2 regions of the Bacillus sp. EB V-12 genome follow, and region 1 is predicted to be linked to the other one. Evidence: a T-box and tRNA genes for the amino acid it is inferred to sense, from the RefSeq annotation. Region 1 holds a T-box; the other holds one or more tRNA genes.

The links. A T-box is a leader RNA that pairs with one kind of tRNA and senses whether it is charged. The one in region 1 lies ahead of ileS2 (isoleucine--tRNA ligase), so its partner is inferred to be a tRNA-Ile.
Region 2: it has a tRNA-Ile gene. The T-box ahead of ileS2 (isoleucine--tRNA ligase) is inferred to sense a tRNA for this amino acid. The anticodon was not compared.

Annotation. Positions count from the first base shown of each region.
Region 1 covers NZ_JBUXJL010000001.1:724,387-734,304, forward strand. Annotated here, with positions in the region: gene ACZDYH_RS03915 (YggS family pyridoxal phosphate-dependent enzyme) at 1-313, shown strand, start outside; gene ACZDYH_RS03920 (cell division protein SepF) at 333-803, shown strand; gene ACZDYH_RS03925 (YggT family protein) at 810-1,073, shown strand; gene ACZDYH_RS03930 (YlmH family RNA-binding protein) at 1,089-1,856, shown strand; gene divIVA (septum site-determining protein DivIVA) at 1,946-2,452, shown strand; T-box leader at 2,504-2,727, shown strand; gene ileS2 (isoleucine--tRNA ligase) at 2,799-5,564, shown strand; gene ACZDYH_RS03945 (TraR/DksA C4-type zinc finger protein) at 5,722-6,051, shown strand; gene lspA (lipoprotein signal peptidase LspA) at 6,176-6,634, shown strand; gene ACZDYH_RS03955 (RluA family pseudouridine synthase) at 6,639-7,547, shown strand; gene pyrR (bifunctional pyrimidine operon transcriptional regulator/uracil phosphoribosyltransferase) at 7,751-8,293, shown strand; gene uraA (uracil permease) at 8,440-9,723, shown strand; gene pyrB (aspartate carbamoyltransferase) at 9,872-9,918, shown strand, end outside.
Region 2 covers NZ_JBUXJL010000001.1:378,902-388,819, forward strand. Annotated here, with positions in the region: gene ACZDYH_RS01970 (deoxyribonuclease IV) at 124-1,020, shown strand; gene ACZDYH_RS01975 (DUF2624 domain-containing protein) at 1,040-1,294, opposite strand; gene ACZDYH_RS01980 (YitT family protein) at 1,443-2,321, shown strand; gene ACZDYH_RS01985 (metal ABC transporter ATP-binding protein) at 2,502-3,272, shown strand; gene ACZDYH_RS01990 (metal ABC transporter permease) at 3,272-4,105, shown strand; gene ACZDYH_RS01995 (Fur family transcriptional regulator) at 4,119-4,532, shown strand; gene ispG (flavodoxin-dependent (E)-4-hydroxy-3-methylbut-2-enyl-diphosphate synthase) at 4,612-5,727, opposite strand; gene yqfZ (protein YqfZ) at 5,892-6,257, opposite strand; gene yqgB (protein YqgB) at 6,331-7,089, opposite strand; tRNA gene ACZDYH_RS02015 (tRNA-Ile) at 7,331-7,404, shown strand; gene sodA (superoxide dismutase [Mn]) at 7,626-8,237, shown strand; gene ACZDYH_RS02025 (MFS transporter) at 8,354-9,631, shown strand; gene ACZDYH_RS02030 (peptidoglycan D,D-transpeptidase FtsI family protein) at 9,741-9,918, shown strand, end outside.

The DNA.
Region 1 (9,918 bases):
GAAAACCTCATCTGAAGAATCGAAGCAAGGATTGGCAATAGAAGAGGTTGTTTCTTTTATTCAAAGTTTGCAAGAATTCGATAAAATTGAAGTGGTTGGACTAATGACGATGGCTCCATTTACAGAAGAAGAGGAAGAAATCAGACGCTGTTTTAAGGAATTACGTATGCTGCAAACAGAGGTGCAGGAGCTAGAGTTATTACATGCGCCATGTAAAGAATTATCAATGGGAATGTCCAACGATTACACAATTGCAATTGAAGAAGGGGCTACATATATTCGTTTGGGAACGATTTTAGTAGGAAAAGCGTAAAAGGAAGGAGAATCTTATTATGAGTTGGTCAAAAGTAAAATACTTCTTTTTTGATACACCGGAAGAAAAAGAAGCAGCTCAATATGGTTATGAAAAGGAGCAAACAGACATGAAAAAGCAGCAAGATCCACCAGAACAACAAGACGTTACGTTTCCGAAAGCGCAACCGAAGCAAAATGTTGTGAGTATTGAAACAGCAAAACAATCTTCAAAAGTTGTTTTATTAGAACCACGCACATATTCGGAAGCACAAGGGATTGCGGACCACTTAAAAGGTAGACGAGCTGTTGTAATTAATTTGCAGAGAATGTCTACTGATCAAGCGGTACGTATCGTTGACTTTTTAAGTGGTACTGTATACGCTATAGGCGGGGACATTCAAAAAATAGGGCCGAAAACATTTATGTGTACACCTGAAAATGTAGATATTGTTGGTGCGATTTCAGAGTTATTCGGTGAAGAAGAAGAAACAAATATAAAGAGGTGGTAATACGCCATGACAACAGTTTTTATAGTGTTAAGTTATGCTATCGAGATTTACTCGTGGGCACTTATTATTTACATTCTCCTATCATGGTTTCCTGGTGCAAAGGAATCAGCTTTTGGAGAGTTCCTGGCACGTATTTGTGAACCGTATTTAGAACCATTCCGCCGCTTTATTCCGCCGCTTGGAATGATTGATATTTCTCCAATCGTTGCGATCTTTGCGTTGAAACTTGCTAAAACTGGTTTGTTCAGTTTATTAAGCTATTTCTTATAGTAAGAAGGTAAATACATGAGCATCTACGAACATTTTAGGCCTGATGAGGAGGTCTTTGTGGATAAAGTGCTAGAGTGGAAGCGAGCGGCGGAATACCATCAAGTGAAGTTAACGGATTTTCTTGATCCTAGGCAACAACAAATTGTTTCTATGGTAATAGGACAAGGTGATGTTGCTGTGCAATTTGGTGGTGCAACGCCTAATGCAGAGCGTAAAAGAGCACTTATTTATCCAGACTATCTAGAATTAAATGAAGAAGAATTTCAAGTAGAAGTATTAGAAATTGACTATCCTTCCAAGTTTTATACGCTAGAACATAGGCAAATATTAGGTACATTTATGTCTCTTGGTTTAACAAGAGAAAAATGTGGTGATATTTTGCTGCAAGAAAATCGTGCCCAAATTGTAGTTGCGAAAGAAATTGTATCGTATATTGAGATGAACTTACAATCAATAGGGAAAGTAAAAGTCTCTTTAGCGTCAGTGCAAGGAGAACAAATTCTACAGATAGATGAAACGTGGGGAGAGAAATCTGGAACGGTTTCTTCACTTCGTTTAGATGTTATGTTAGCTGAAATGTTACATTTATCTAGACAGAAAGTACAACCTTTCATAAAAAATGGTTTAGTAAAAGTCAATTGGAAAACAGTGGAGCAAACTTCTTATGAATGCTATCCAGGAGATGTTTTTTCTGTTAGAGGATATGGCCGAAGTAAATTATTTTCTGTAGAAGGTAGAACAAAACGCGACAAATGGAGAATTTTGTATGGTATACTAAAATGATTGGTTTTTTAGAAGGAAATCCTCCTATTTTGTCGAAGAAAAGATATAATTGAAAGAGGAAATTTAGATAACTACTTGGAGGTGGCGTTGTGCCGTTAACACCATTAGATATTCATAACAAAGAATTTGGTCGCGGATTCCGTGGCTATGATGAAGATCAAGTAAATGAGTTTCTTGATCAAATTATCAAAGATTATGAATTGGTCATTCGTGAGAAAAAAGCTTTAGAAGAAAAAGTTGCGCAGTTAGAAGGGAAGTTAGATCATTTCTCTAATATTGAAGATACGTTAAACAAATCTATCGTCGTTGCACAAGAAGCAGCGGAAGAAGTAAAACGTAATGCGCAAAAAGAAGCGAAATTAATTGTGCGTGAAGCTGAAAAGAATGCTGATCGTATTATTAACGAAGCATTAGTAAAATCAAGAAAAGTTGCTTTTGATATTGAAGAGCTAAAGAAACAAGCGAAAGTATTCCGAACTCGTTTCCGTATGTTATTAGAAACACAGCTTGAGATGTTAAACAACGATGATTGGGATAAACTAATTGAATTAGAAGACGAAGTAGATGAACTGTTGAAAAAAGAAGAAACAGTGTAAGCTTGACGTTTTTCTCATTATTACATATAATTTTAAACAACATATTTATTAAGAAAAACGAAGATAGGGATAAGTACCTTTTCAAACCTTATATAGCGAACTGAGGATGGTGTAAGCTCAGGATAAGGAGATAGTGGGAATATCACCCTGGAGTTCCGCGCTGAACAAATAGAGTAAGCGTAGGCGTGTATTCGCGTTAAGAATATAAAGAGGATTCTATACACACGTATATGATCTACTAGGGTGGTACCGCGGGAGACTTTCTCGTCCCTTTTTGGGATGAGAAGGTCTCTTTTTTATTCCGTTTTTTAAGTGTTTCTTTTATACATGTAAGGAGGAATTGAGCATGGAGTACAAAAATACATTACTGATGCCAAAAACAGAGTTCCCAATGCGTGGGAATTTACCAAAACGTGAGCCTGCAATGCAAGAAAAATGGGCTGAAATGAATATTTACGAAAAAGTACAAGAACATACAAAAGGACGTCCTTTATTTGTATTGCATGATGGACCTCCATATGCGAATGGTGACATTCATATGGGACATGCATTAAATAAAGTATTAAAAGACTTTATTGTTCGTTATAAATCAATGACTGGTTTTAGTGCGCCATATGTTCCAGGATGGGATACGCACGGTTTACCAATTGAACAAGCTTTAACAAATAAAGGTGTAAAACGTAAAGAAATGACAGTTGCTGAGTTCCGTAAGTTATGTGCAGAGTATGCATATGAACAAGTAGAACGTCAACGTGAACAATTTAAGCGTCTAGGTGTACGTGCAGATTGGGATAATCCATATATTACTTTAGAGCCAGCTTATGAAGCACAACAAATTAAAGTGTTTGGTGACATGGCGAAAAAAGGTTATATCTATAAAGGTCAAAAACCAGTTTACTGGTCTCCAACGAGTGAATCTGCTTTAGCGGAAGCTGAAATTGAATATCAAGATAAAAAATCAGCATCTATTTACGTAGCATTCCCTGTAAAAGATGGAAAGAACGTATTAGAAGGTGATGAAAAGTACATCATTTGGACAACGACACCTTGGACATTACCTGCAAACTTAGGTATTTCTGTTCACCCAGAGCTTGAATATAGCATTGTAAAAGTAAACGATGAGAAATATATCATTGCTTCTGAGCTGTTTGAGACAGTTGCAAAAACGTTAGAGTGGGAAAATGCTGAAGTTGTGAAAACAGTAAAAGGTAGCGAACTTGAGTACACAGTTGCAAAACATCCATTCTACGATCGTGATTCATTAGTTATGCTAGGAGACCACGTAACAACAGATGCAGGTACAGGTTGTGTTCATACAGCACCAGGACACGGGGAAGATGACTTCGTTGTTGGTAAAAAGTATGGATTAGAAGTACTTTGCCCAGTCGATGATAAAGGTGTATTAACAAATGAGGCACCTGGATTTGAAGGCTTATTCTATGATAAAGCTAACAAACCAATTACAGAAAAATTAGAAGAAGTAGGCGCGTTACTGAAACTAACATTCATTACACATTCATACCCACATGATTGGAGAACGAAAAAACCAATTATTTTCCGTGCGACAGCACAGTGGTTTGCATCTATTGAAGCATTCCGTAAAGAATTAATAGAAGCTGTAGCAGAAACAAAATGGGTACCAGCATGGGGAGAAACTCGTCTTCATAATATGGTTCGTGACCGTGGTGACTGGTGTATTTCTCGTCAGCGTGCATGGGGTGTGCCAATTCCAGTATTCTATGCTGAGAATGGTGATCCAATTATTACGGATGAAACAATTAACCATGTAGCAGATTTATTCCGTGAACACGGTTCTAACGTATGGTTCGAGCGTGAAGCGAAAGATCTATTACCAGAAGGATTTACACATCCAGGTAGCCCAAATGGCGAATTCCGTAAAGAAACAGACATCATGGATGTATGGTTCGATTCAGGTTCTTCTCACCAAGCGGTATTAGAAGAGCGCGAAGATTTACAGCGTCCAGCTGATTTATATTTAGAAGGATCTGACCAGTATCGTGGTTGGTTTAACTCTTCATTATCAACAGCAGTTGCTGTAACAGGTAAAGCTCCATATAAAGGCGTACTAAGTCACGGTTTCGTACTAGATGGTGAAGGACGTAAGATGAGTAAGTCGATTGGAAACATTGTCGTACCGAAGAAAATTATGGATCAATTAGGCGGAGACATTTTACGCTTATGGGTATCTTCTGTTGACTATCAATCTGACGTACGTATTTCAGATGATATTTTAAAACAAGTAGCAGAAGTGTATCGTAAAATCCGTAACACATTCCGTTTCTTATTAGGAAACTTAGACGACTTTAAGCCAAGTGAAAATGCAGTAGCTGTAGCTGAACTTCGTGAAGTAGATCGTTACATGTTAGTGAAATTAAATGACTTAATTACAAAAGTTAAAGAAGCATATGAGACATACGACTTCGCTGCTGTGTATCATGCAATTCATAACTTCTGTACAATTGATTTAAGTTCATTCTATTTAGACTTTGCAAAAGACATTTTATATATTGAAGGTGCAAACCACGAAGATCGTCGTGCGATTCAAACTGTATTATATGATGTTCTTGTTGCGTTAACGAAACTTGTAACACCAATCTTACCGCATACAGCTGATGAAGTATGGCCATACATTCCAGGCGTAACAGAAGAAAGTGTACAATTAACTGATATGCCAGAAGCTGTACAATTAGATGACGCGGAAGCGTTAAAAACAAAATGGGATGCATTTATGACATTACGTGATGACGTGTTAAAAGCACTAGAAGTAGCTCGTAATGAAAAAGTAATCGGTAAGTCATTAAATGCAAGCATTACGCTATATCCAACTGCAGAAATGAAAGCTATGTTAGAGTCTATTAGTGAAGACTTAAAGCAATTATTCATCGTTTCTGAGTATAAACTTGGTGGTATGATGGATGAAGCGCCAGCAGATGCACCGAAGTATGAACATACAGCGGTTGTTGTTGCTCAAGCAACTGGTGAAACATGTGAACGTTGTTGGGTAGTTTCAGAAACAATTGGTAAAGATGCTGAACATGAAACATTATGTGAGCGTTGTGCAACAGTTGTTAAAGAAAACTATGTAAAATAATAAAAAAAGCTGACTGCTATTGATGCAGTCAGTTTTTTTGTTGATGGCATATCAAAATCACTTTCAGACTCTTTCCTGTGAAGGAAAAATGTGTGTGAGGTAAGCAAATAAATTTCGGACACACTAACTGTACATTACAGCTAGGAGGAATGTACACGTGAATGAAATTTACATGGAAATAAAAGAAGAATTGCAATTGATGAGAAAAGAGTTGCAAGAGAGACTAGCTAAAGAAGTAATGCACAAATATGATGTCGAGTTCAGCCAAGAGCTTGGATATGAAATTAAGGAAGAGATAAAGAAAAAATTGCTATTACATGATATAAAAGAGGATTTAAAGGATGTAGAACGCGCATTATTTAAAATGGAAATAGACATGTATGGTATTTGTGAAGAGACGGGGAGATTAATTTCGACAAAGCAAATGAAGACAATGCCGACTGCCCGTACGATTCATGAATTCTTTTATGAAAAGGTAAATGTATGAATACGCACAACGATATTATATTACCTTTTTTTAATTTATTTTATTCTTCTATAAAGGTTCATTGTGAAAAGGTAGCAGCTATGCTAAAATTTTGAGGTACACTGTCTTTGTGGGGGAAATGAAAATGATATATTATGTAATAGCGTTATTCGTCATTGCTATCGATCAAATATCGAAGTGGTTAATTGTAAAGAACATGGAATTGGGTACGAGTATTCCGATTATCGACAATGTATTATACATAACATCACATCGAAATAGAGGCGCTGCTTGGGGTATTTTAGAAAATAAAATGTGGTTCTTCTACATTATTACAGTTGTTTTTGTAGTGTTTATTGTATTTTATATGAAAAAGTATGCGAAAACAGACAAGCTTCTAGGTATTTCGTTAGGCCTAATTTTGGGCGGGGCAATTGGTAACTTTATTGATCGTGTATTTAGACAAGAAGTAGTGGATTTCATTCACGTGTATATTTTCTCGTACAACTATCCAGTATTCAATATAGCTGATTCAGCATTATGTATTGGTGTTGTATTAATTATTATTCAAACATTATTAGAAGGCAAGAAAGCGAAGGAGTAATTGAATGAGTGAAGTAGTACAAGTAACAGTTGCAGCAGAGCAAAAAAACGAGCGAATTGATAAATTCGTTACAGGGATAAATAACGAATGGTCACGTACGCAAGTGCAGCAATGGATTAAAGATGAAGTTGTGACAGTAAACGGGAAAGCGGTAAAAGGGAATTATAAAGTAAAAGAAGAAGATGAAATTACAGTAACAATTCCTGAACCAGAAGAGTTAGATATTCAACCAGAGGATTTAAATTTAGAAATTTATTATGAAGATGCAGATGTGCTTGTTGTAAATAAGCCACGTGGTATGGTTGTACATCCAGCACCAGGGCATACAAGTGGTACACTTGTAAATGGCCTTATGCACCATTGTACAGACTTATCAGGCATTAACGGTGTAATGCGTCCAGGTATCGTGCATCGTATCGATAAAGATACATCTGGACTATTAATGGTTGCTAAAAATGATATGGCACATGAATCGCTTGTAAATCAGCTTGTAGCAAAAACAGTAACGAGACGTTACAAAGCGATTGTACACGGTGTGATTCCGCATGATAAGGGAACGATTGATGCTCCGATTGCTCGTGATAAGAAAGAGCGTCAAAGTATGACAGTTGATGAAAATGGTAAGAACGCTGTTACGCATTTCCAAGTGTTAGAACGCTTTAAAGACTTTACACTTGTAGAATGTCGCTTAGAAACGGGACGTACGCACCAAATTCGTGTTCATATGAAATATATTGGCTATCCACTTGCAGGAGATCCGAAGTATGGTCCGAAGAAAACGTTAGATATGAATGGACAAGCACTTCATGCGGGTATTTTAGGCTTTGATCATCCTCGTACTGGTGAATATATTCAGTTTGAGGCACCGATTCCAGAAGTGTTTGAAGACGCATTAAATATTTTACGAAAATAGTATTGACAAATCATAAGAAAACTGAGATACTGACAACAGTTAAATAATGATCCTTTAACACAGCCCCGTGAGGTTGAGAAGGTAACGGTTTGAAATACTTAGGGTATGTTGTACCCTTTTTTCAAAAGTCCTCTCGCACACGCTGAGAGGACTTTTTTTATACCATTACTCTCACGCAAGAAAAAAGCTTGGAGGTGTAGAGCATGCAAGAGAAAGCTGTCGTTTTAGATGACCAAATGATTCGCCGCGCTTTAACACGAATTAGTCATGAAATCGTGGAACGAAATAAAGGTGTCGATAATTGTGTTCTTGTCGGAATTAAAACTCGTGGAATTTTTATTGCACAACGTTTGGCAGAACGAATTGGTCAAATTGAAGGAAAAGAAATGGAAGTTGGAGAGTTAGACATTACGTTATATCGTGATGATTTAACACTACAATCGAAAAATAAAGAACCACTTGTAAAAGGTTCTGATATCCCTGTAGATATTACGAAGAAAAAAGTTATCCTTGTGGATGACGTATTATATACAGGAAGAACAGTTCGAGCAGCAATGGATGCTCTTATGGATTTAGGTAGACCATCTCAAATCCAATTGGCGGTTCTTGTTGATAGAGGTCATCGCGAATTACCAATTCGCGCTGATTATGTAGGGAAGAATATTCCAACATCAAGTGAAGAGCGTATCGAAGTTGATTTGCAAGAGACAGATCAACAAGATCGAGTAAGCATATACGATAAGTAAAGCCCTTTTAAATGTAGTCCTGTGAGGCTGCCAAAGGGTCTTGGCTTTCATATGTCAAATTTGGCATACGAAAGTGTAGGACTCTTTGTGCACAGGCACAAAGAGTTTTTTTATTGCAAAGATTTAAACTGAAGGAGGATGTAACAATGGAACAAAAGCCAGTGTTAGACGTTAATGAAGTACCGAAACCGGGAAAATGGTTATTTTTAAGTATACAACATTTGTTCGCGATGTTTGGATCAACAGTGCTTGTTCCGTTTTTAACAGGATTGAATCCATCAGTAGCATTAATATCAAGTGGATTAGGAACGTTAGCGTTTCTTCTTATAACGAAAGGTCAAGTACCTGCTTATCTAGGATCATCATTCGCCTTTATCGCACCGATTATAACAGCGAAAACGGCAGGTGGACCGGGAGCGGCAATGCTTGGTGGTTTGCTAGCAGGACTTGTGTACATCTTAATCTCACTCGGAATTAAGAAATCAGGATCAGAGTGGATTATGAAATTACTACCACCAATCGTAGTTGGTCCAGTAGTAATGGTAATCGGTCTAGCTTTAGCACATACAGCAGTTAACATGGCGATGAACGGTGCGGATGGCAAATATAGCTTTACACACTTTTCAGTAGCGTTAGTAACATTAGCAATTACAATTATATGCTCGATATTTGGAAGAGGATTTTTCAGTATCATACCAGTGTTACTTGGCATTATCGGCGGATATATCTTCGCTTACTTCCAAGGGCTAGTAGACTTAAAGCCGGTAGCTGAGGCAAAATGGTTTGTTGTACCAGATTTCACAGTACCATTTGTAACATACACACCAGAGTTTTCATGGAAGATTGTACTCTTGATGGTACCAGTTGCACTAGTAACAATATCAGAACATATCGGACATCAAATTGTTCTTGGAAATGTTATTAAAAGAGATTTAATTGAAAAACCAGGTTTACACCGTTCAATCTTCGGTGACGGAGTAGCAACATTAATCGCGTCACTAATCGGTGGGCCACCGAATACAACGTATGGTGAAAACATCGGTGTGCTAGCAATTACGAGAGCATACAGTGTATACTTATTCATCGGTTCAGCAGTATTCGCAATCATGTTCGGATTTATCGGTAAGATTTCTGCACTGATTCATTCGATCCCAACACCAGTTATGGGTGGTGTATCAATCTTACTATTCGGTGTAATCGCATCAAGCGGATTACGCATGATGGTAGATGATAAAACAGATTTAAGTGACAAACGAAACTTAATGATTGCATCAGTAATATTAGTAATCGGTATTGGTGGAGCGGTACTTCATGTAGGAGAATCATTCCAAGTAGAAGGAATGGCACTAGCAGCAATTGTAGGTGTACTGTTAAATCTACTACTACCGGAAACGAAACAAATAAAACAATCTAAGCAGATTGCTTCATAATAATAACCTTTTAATTCAGTCCTGTGAGACCGGAAAGGGTGGCTTCTTTCTTGCACCCTAGTCTCACACGATTAGGGTATTTTTATGCAAAGGTTGTTATAAAAATTCAAAAGTGGTAACATAAAAATCAGAAAGATGAGGGATGACGATGAGCCATTTGTTAACGATGAGTGAATTATCGGAAGTAGAAATTTC
Region 2 (9,918 bases), 350 kb from region 1:
GTATAGTCTGTCTAAATAGTCATATGAATTTGTGTAGTGCGTCTTTTGTGAACAAACAATTCACTACATATTTCTACAAATTATGCTATCATTATATCTATTGTATATTGAAGAGGTGATTGTATGTTAAAGATTGGATCTCATGTTTCCATGAGTGGTAAGAAAATGTTATTAGCAGCAAGTGAAGAGGCTGTTTCATACGGTGCAACAACGTTTATGATTTATACAGGTGCACCGCAAAATACACGAAGAAAACCAATTGAAGAATTGAACATAGAAGCAGGAAGAAAACATATGGAGCTGAACGGAATTGAGGAAATTATCGTCCATGCGCCGTATATTATTAATGTTGGGAATACGACGAAGCCAGAAACATTCCAATTAGGCGTAGACTTTCTTCGCATGGAAATTGAAAGAACATCGGCATTAGGTGTAGCGAAACAAATTGTTCTTCACCCAGGAGCGCACGTTGGTGCTGGAGCAGATGCTGGTATTCAACAAATTATTAAAGGGCTTAATGAAGTATTAACGCCAGAACAGACGGTTAACATTGCGTTAGAGACGATGGCAGGAAAAGGAACAGAATGCGGTCGTAGCTTTGAAGAAATTGCAAAGATTATTGATGGTGTAAAATATAATGAAAAGCTATCTGTATGCTTTGATACGTGTCATACGCACGATGCAGGATATGATATTGTAAATGACTTTGACGGCGTATTAAACGAATTTGATAAGATCGTTGGTATAGATCGTTTACAAGTACTTCATATTAATGATAGTAAAAATGTACGCGGAGCAGGAAAAGACCGTCATGAAAACATTGGATTTGGTCACATTGGGTATAAAGCATTGCATCACATTGTACATCATCCACAGTTAATGCATGTACCAAAAATTCTTGAAACACCGTATGTAGGGGAAGATAAAAAAGATAAGAAGCCACCATACAAATTGGAAATCGAAATGCTGAAAAACGGCACTTTTGATGAAGGGCTTCTTGAAAAAATTAAAGCGCAATAAGGAGGGGGAAATCCCCTCCTTATTTTAGTAGTTGCTGAAATAATGTATTTACTTGTTGGGCAGTGGCAGGGGAAGTTACTTTTGCGATTTGTTTTAAAAGCTCTAGTCGCTCGTTGTTATCGTAAATATTAATATTTTTACCCTTCATAAGTAAAACGATTTGATCAGCTTGTGCGGCTGTAATGGGAACTTCATATTCTTTGCTATATTTTAATAGCTCTTTTGTAGAAATATGATTTAATTTTTTATTAACAATTTGTTTAATGAGGTTCATCTTATTATCCTCCTTCACGCGTTCTTCTATCGAAATATATGAGCATATAGCTTGTACATATTCGTGTGGAGTTTCTTTTTCATGAGGAAAAGAAGCGTATGTTATAATATAAGGACAAAACTACAGAAAAAGAGTAAAGGGAGGACTTATGGAGCAAAAGCAACATCGAAAAGAAAGTGTTATTCATCTCATTTATCGTTTAGTTATGATTATTTTTGGAGCAGCATGCGCGGCGGTAGCAATTGAACTATTTTTAATGCCAAATAAAATTATTGATGGTGGAATTATTGGTATTTCTCTTATATTAGATTATCTTACTCCTAACATTTGGTGGTTAAGTTTTTCTACTTTAGTCGTTGTTCTCAATATCCCATTTATGTATTCCGGTTATAAGCAAATTGGAAAAACATTTATGTTATCTTCGACATTTGGTATTGTAGCGTTAGCTTTCATTGAGTCAACGTTACATGCGGTACCACCATTTACAACAGAACCTATTTTAGCGACAGTGTTTGGTGGTCTTATTTTAGGTCTTGGTGTAGGACTTGTAATTCGTCATGGTGGATCGCTAGATGGAACTGAAATTATGGGGATTTTATTAACGAAGAAATTACCATTCTCTGTTGGTGAATTCGTAATGTTTGTGAACTTATTTATTTTTGCATGGGCAGCATTTGTGTTTGGTGTGGAACAAGCGATGTATTCTGTTATGACGTACTATATCGCATTTAAAACGATCGATACAGTAATTCAAGGGCTAGATGAAACGAAGGCGGTTTTAATTGTATCTGATCAATATGAGGAAGTATCAAACGCGATTTTGCATCGTCTTGGCCGTGGAACTACAAAGCTTGTAGCGAAAGGTGGTTACACGGATAAAGAAAAAGAAGTTATTTATGCAGTTGTAACGCGTCTAGAAGTGACGAAGTTAAAATCAATTGTGCATGAAATTGATGAAAATGCATTTGTTACGATTATGAGCACGCAAGAGACAAATGGTGGTAAGTTTAAATCGGCTATTCACTAAAAAGTTTATAGGAATATTTTTCGGAAGCAGAGAATTTTTCTCTGCTTTTTGTTATAATAGTAAGGTTTCTTGAAAAAATAGATATATTTTAGGCAGATTGGTTTACAACTATAATAAGCTGTACTATAATTCAAATAGATATAAATCGGAATCATTCTGAATTAAAATAGGTGAGATGCTATGAATAATATATTAGAAATTGAAGGTTTAACATTCCGATATGAAGATCGGAATGTGTTAGAAAATATTAATTTGCAAGTTCCGAAGGGAGCTTTTTTAGGTTTAGTGGGACCGAATGGTTCAGGTAAATCAACTTTACTTAAGTGTTTATTAGGTGTTTTAAAGCCAAAAGAAGGAAGCATTCGCGTGTTTGGCGTTGATAGTAAGAAGTTTAAGGAATGGAACAAAGTTGGTTATGTATCCCAAAAGGCAAATAGTTTCAATTCTGGTTTTCCAGCAACTGTTTCTGAAGTTGTGTCAATGGGACTTGTTTCGAAAAAAGGGCTTTTTCGCTTTTTCACAAAAGAGGATAAGAAAAAGGTAGAAAAAGCAATTGCTGATGTAGGGATGAGTGAGTTTCAAGGTCGTAACATTGGAGAGCTTTCTGGTGGACAGCAACAGCGTGTATTTATTGCTCGTGCGCTCGTTAGTGATCCTGAATTGCTTATTTTGGACGAGCCTACTGTTGGAATCGATGTGAAAAATGTGGAAAGTTTTTACGAAATATTAGAGGATTTAAACAAAAGGCTCGGGATCACATTAATTCTTGTTACTCATGATATGGGAGCTGTTACTGAAAAAGTAACACATGTTGCATGCCTAAACCAACATCTACATTTCCATGGAAATGTAGAGAAGTTCCGAGAGTTAGAAGATGCAGAAATGTCCGTCTTATATGGACATCATGTTCATCGTTTAGAACACGAACATGAGCATCACGGGAGGATATAATGATACAAGATTTTTTACAATATGACTTTTTACGTAATTCTTTATACGCTGGTATTTTAATTGGACTTGTTGCACCGCTAATTGGTGTGTTTGTTGTTATTCGTCGTTTATCTCTTATTGCGGATGCATTAAGTCACGTGACGTTATCGGGTATTGCAGCAAGTTTATTACTTGAAAAAACCATTTTTACAGGTGGATTTTTAAACCCCTTATATATGGGGATGATTTTCTCGATTGGTGGAGCGCTACTAATCGAAAAGTTACGAACTGTATATAAGCACTATCAAGAATTAGCAATTCCAATTATCCTTTCGGCAGGGATGGGGGTTGGAGTTATTTTCATTTCACTTGCAAATGGATTTAACACAGACTTATTTAGTTATTTATTTGGTAGTGTCAGTGCTGTAACAAGTACAGATTTAATTATTATTGGGATTGTAGCAATTGTTGTTGTTGCGACAATTATTTTATTATATAAAGAGCTGTTTCTATTATCATTTGATGAGGAATACGCAGTATCAACTGGTTTAAGAGCGAAATGGATTCACTTTATTTTCATTATATTAGTTGCTCTTGTCATTGCAGTATCAATGCGTGTAGTGGGGGTTCTTCTGGTATCATCATTAATGACGTTACCAGTTGCAGCAAGTATTCGTATTGCTAAAGGATTTAAACAAACAATTTTCTTTTCCATTTTATTTGGTGAAATTGCAGTAATTGGTGGAATGTTTGCTTCGTATCAACTTGATCTAGCGCCAGGTGGTACAATTGTTATGATAGCAGTTCTTATTTTAATCGGTGCGATTTTATGGAAGAAGAAAAAAACTGCATAAAGTAGGGATAGGTATGAATCTAACAGAAGCTTTACGCCTAATGAAAGAAAAAGGATACAAACATACTGGAAAAAGAGAAGAGATGCTCAGATTATTTGCAGCACATAATCGTTATTTAACTGCGAAAGACGTTTTAGAGCATATGAAGGACGATTATCCAGGGCTTAGTTTTGATACGATTTATCGTAACTTAACAGTTTTTGCTGAGATTGGTGTTTTAGAACAAACGGAATTAAATGGTGAAAAACATTTTCGTTTTACTTGTTCTATTATGGAACATCATCATCATTTTATTTGTTTGGATTGTGGGGGAACGAAAGAGATTACTTCCTGCCCAATGGATTTTATGAATAAAGATTTTACCGGTTATGAAGTAACGGGTCATAAGTTTGAAATATATGGTCGTTGTCCAAAATGTGCAAAGTAAAAGCTCGTCGGTTATATAACTGACGAGCTTTTTTACGTAGAAAAGAAGGTTGCTCACAAATATTGTGGCAACCTTCTTTTTATTGTTCTTGTGTCTCTTTTTCTTTTTCTTTTTCTTTTTCTCGTTCAGCAGCCATTTCAGCAGCAATTACGTCGATTTCTTTTTTCAGTTCTTCTACCATTATTTCTTCTGGCACTTTACGAACGACTTGCCCTTTACGGAATAATAATCCCTCTCCACGTGCACCGGCAATACCGATATCAGCTTCACGAGCTTCACCAGGGCCATTTACAGCGCAACCAAGTACTGCAACTTTAATTGGTACTTGAAGTGTAGAGATGTATTCTTCCACTTCGTTAGCAATGCTAATTAAATCGATTTCAATACGACCACAAGTTGGACAAGAGATAAGTGTTGCTGCATTAGACGCAAGACCGAATGATTTTAATAATTCGCGAGCAACTTTTACCTCTTCAACTGGATCAGCACTTAATGAAATACGTAGTGTATTTCCGATGCCTTTATTTAAGATTGCTCCAAGACCAGCAGCACTTTTTACAGTTCCGGCAAACAATGTTCCAGATTCTGTAATACCTAAATGTAATGGATAATCAAAAGCACGAGCAGCTTTCTCGTATGCTTCGATTGCTAAGTTAACATCAGAGGCTTTCATAGATACGATAATATCGTGGAAATCTAAGTCCTCTAAAATTTTAATATGATGTAGCGCGCTCTCAACCATACCATCTGCAGTTGGGTACCCGTACTTTTCTAAAATGTGTCGCTCTAATGAACCAGCGTTTACACCGATACGGATTGGAATACCGCGCTCTTTTGCTGCATTTACAACAGCTTCTACTTTATGGCGACGACCAATATTACCTGGATTGATACGTACTTTATCGATGCCACCTTCAATTGCTTTTAAAGCAAGGCGATAATCAAAATGAATATCAGCAACAAGTGGAATGTTGATTTGTTTTTTTATATCAGCAATAGCATCTGCTGCGCGTTCATCTGGAACGGCAACGCGGACGACTTGACAGCCGGCTTCTTCTAAACGCTTGATTTCAGCAACTGTTGCTTCAACATCATGTGTTTTTGTTGTTGTCATACTTTGTATAATTAATTCATTATTACCGCCGATTGTTAAATTACCGACTTTAACTGGACGTGTTTTTGTACGATGAGTCATTTCATTCACGAATAGATCGCTCTCCTTATAAAAGAAGTTTCTTATTTAGTCCCTCATATCAATGATAGTATACGTGATATAGGGCTATAGAAACCGAAGTACTCGGTTTCACTTTTACTATTGTATCAGCGCCTTTATGTAATTGACAAGGATTAAGTGATAGCTTATTGATATAACGGGAATTTATAAGACTTTCCAATTTGTATTTTTGTAGCAGAGGTACTTTTGTTTAATTGTTTAAAGTCGTCAATGACTTTTTCTATGGAAGGAATTTTTTTCTTGTTAATTTGTTCTGTAATAGAAAGAACTGTCTCACCAGTTTTTACTTCAATTGTTTTATAAGATACATCCGTTTCTTTTTCTGTTTTGTTCGCTTTATTTTGTTGACTGTCTGTGTTTTCTTTTTTAATTGTTTGAGCAGCAGTTGTTTTTTTATATGAACTTAACATCGGTAAAGTACCGATTTTTATATCGTAATAAAATATATAACCGAGAACAAGCACGAATAGGAATATACCTAATCTCTTCATATTCTTCACTCCTTTGCTAGGAATATATGCTTGTCCAAAAAAAAAATGCCTATTTAGGCATTTTTTTTCGTTCTTATTTTTCTTTCGGTTTTGGAACTTCTTTAATTGTTAAGTACAGAACAATTAAAACAACTGCGATATAGATGAATGTTGATCCAGGTACGACAATCTTGCATGCATCCATAATCATAAAGAAGATTGTTGGAATTGTGTAGCTGTATGCAGTTAGTGTCCAAACTTGTTTATAGGATAGTTTACGTTGACCGCTCATAGCAGAACCGATGAACGCAAGTAAAGTCACGCCTACAAAAGTTATGAATAATTGGAATAGGTACACTAAGAATCCAATAACAAATAATAAAATTGGATAAATATTATCGAATAAAGAAATGAATTCTTGTAGATCTTTTTTCTCAAGAGATGCACCTAACAAATCGTTATAAGAATACGTTTGTGTTTGACCATTTCCCATAGAGACTACTTTATCTTTTAAAACAAATAAACCTGTTTTATTTTGATATTTTTCTAGGTCTGTTGAATTTGGATCAAATACGAAAAGTGTATTTCCTTCTTCTTTTTCAATAGGTTGATCAATATCGGCTTTTAGTTCGCCATTTTCGATTTTAAAATCAGGTAAATCTTTATCGATGACTTGATTTACCATGCCAACACCATCCTGGATAAAACTACCGTACAAAAAAGTTCTTGGAATAGTAGTAATTAAGCAAAGTAGCATAATATACAAAATGGTTTTACCGATTTTTTGAAAACGGAATAGCGCCATATCTTTAGGCGAGTATATGCTTTTTATGAATTGGGTAAATATGGACATAGATTCACTTCCTTTATGTATGTATAAAATCATTGTAACGTAGGAATCTAGAGAATCTCAAGATATATTATATTTACATATAGTGGAGATAACTAAATTTCTTTTATTAACTTTCTTCTTTTAAATAAGAAAAATACAATTGACACTTTTCTTTTCTATATGGTAAATTTATCTTACATTTCTTAAAGAGCATATCCGATAGGAATTCCTTTATTTGATATGTTGTTACATACATAATTGTGGACCCTTAGCTCAGCTGGTTAGAGCAGACGGCTCATAACCGTCCGGTCGTAGGTTCGAGTCCTACAGGGTCCATATCCATTTCGCATGTTTATTATGTTAGCAGGAAGCTTCCTTGTAGAAGGAAGCTTTTTTTACGGAATATATGAGCATTTTAATTGAAAAGAAGTGGGAATTTTGCTACTTTAATGATAGCAAGACAATGTGATTTATTTGTTTGCACCCTATGGCAATTAGGGTAGAATGAAGTTGTATGTCACTTAAGTGGCAATACATAAACTGGGAGGAATATAACAATGGCAAAACACGAATTACCAAATTTACCTTATGCGTATGATGCTTTAGAGCCTCACTTTGACAAAGAAACAATGAACATCCATCATACAAAACATCACAACACGTACATTACAAACTTAAACGTTGCTTTAGAAGGTCATGCAGAATTAGCTGACAAAAGCGTAGAAGAATTAGTTGCAAACTTAAACGAAGTACCAGAAGCAATCCGTACAGCAGTACGTAACAATGGTGGCGGACATGCTAACCATACATTCTTCTGGACAATCCTATCTCCAAACGGCGGAGGACAACCTGTAGGTGAACTTGCAACTGCAATTGAAGCAAAATTCGGTAGCTTCGATGCATTCAAAGAAGAATTCGCAAAAGCTGGCGCAACTCGCTTCGGTTCTGGTTGGGCTTGGTTAGTAGTAAACAATGGTGAGTTAGAAGTAACAAGCACTCCAAACCAAGATTCTCCTTTAACTGAAGGTAAAACTCCAGTTATCGGTTTAGATGTTTGGGAGCATGCTTACTACTTAAACTACCAAAACCGTCGTCCAGACTACATCGGCGCATTCTGGAACGTTGTAGATTGGAACGCTGCTGAAAAACGTTACCAAGAAGCAAAATAATCGTAATAAATATAGAAAAAGCTAGGGGAGAGCTCCTAGCTTTTTTCTATGCTTTCCTTTTACATAATTGGGCTTGTCTTTGGAAGACTAGAACATGAAGTAAAGGAGAGTTGTGTATGAAATGGAAACATATAATTGGTGACGTTGAAGTGAATCGGGATTTAGTGTTATTACTCCTTATAGGAGGTTTATACACGCTCGCAATTTCTTTATCGAATACGTTTGTAAATATTTATTTATGGAAACAAACACAAAATTATGTGAATCTTGGCTTGTATAATTTAGCCAGCGTGGTATTACAGCCTCTCACATTTCTTGTAGGGGGAAAATTAGCGAAACGTATCGATCGCTCGATTTTATTACGAATAGGAGTAGGGACGCTCGCAATTTTTTTTATTGTTGTCTTAGTAGCAGGGAAAAGTGCTTCTCAGTATATTTTATTAATGGGGGCTCTTTTAGGAGTAGGATACGGTTTTTACTGGTTGGCTTTTAACTTATTGACATTTGAAATTACAGAACCAGAAACAAGAGATTTCTTTAATGGGTTTCTTGGACTTCTTACATCCTTCTCTGGAATGATTGGACCAATAGCAGCAGGATACACAATTTCACGTATGGAGAAATGGAGTGGCTATACTGTTATATTCTTTCTTTCATTAGTTCTATTTGCAATTGCTGTCGTCTTAAGCTTCTTTTTATCTAAAAGAGAATGTGAAGGGCGTTATGAAATCGTGCAAGTATTGAAAGAACGACGGATTGATAAAAATTGGGGAAAGATTACACGAGCTCATTTTTTCCAAGGATTGAGAGAAGGAACATTTATTTTTGTCATTTCAGTATATGTTTATTTAGCAACTAATAGTGAGTTTGCATTAGGGAAATACAGTTTAGTGAACTCTGCTGTATCCTTTGTATGTTATTACTTAGTTGCTCGTATGTTAAAGAAGGAGTGGCGAAAAAAAGCAATTTTACTTGGAGGCATTATTTTATATGCTGTCGTCTTTTTAGTTATTTTCAATGTTACATACACGAAATTACTTATTTATGCGGCATGTATTGCAATTGCATATCCTATTTTACTTGTTCCGTACGGATCAATGACATATGACGTAATTGGTAGAGCGAAAAATGCGAGAGAATGGCGTGTGGAATATGTCGTTGTTCGGGAGCTGTGGTTAAACGCCGGAAGAATCTGTTCCATTTTAAGTTTTTTATGTGCTGTACTATTCTTTCCACCTGAAAAAAGTTTACCTTACTTATTATGTATTTTAGGTGCTGGACATTTTCTTATTTATTTTGCAGTTAAAAATGTCAAATATGATGAGGGAAATGCGAGTAAAGCAAGTGTTGTAACGCAAGGGAACGCGCAAAACCAAACTGAACCAGAAGGTTAACTTCTCGTTTGTTTTATGCTAGAATAGAAAAAGATGTAAGACAGCAGTGAGGACACCTGTATGAAGGTGTCCCTTTCACATTACATAGCTGTTGGTAGAGGGGGTTTGTATGAGCAAGAAGCAGAAGCAAAATAAGAAAAAGACCCACGTTCCTTTTCGGTTAAACGTGCTGTTTTTCTGCGTGTTTTTAATGTTCTCCGCTGTTATTGTAAGGCTCGGATATGTACAAATTGTTCGCGGTGAAGAATATAAGAATGAAGTGGAGAAGAAAGAAAACTCAACGATAA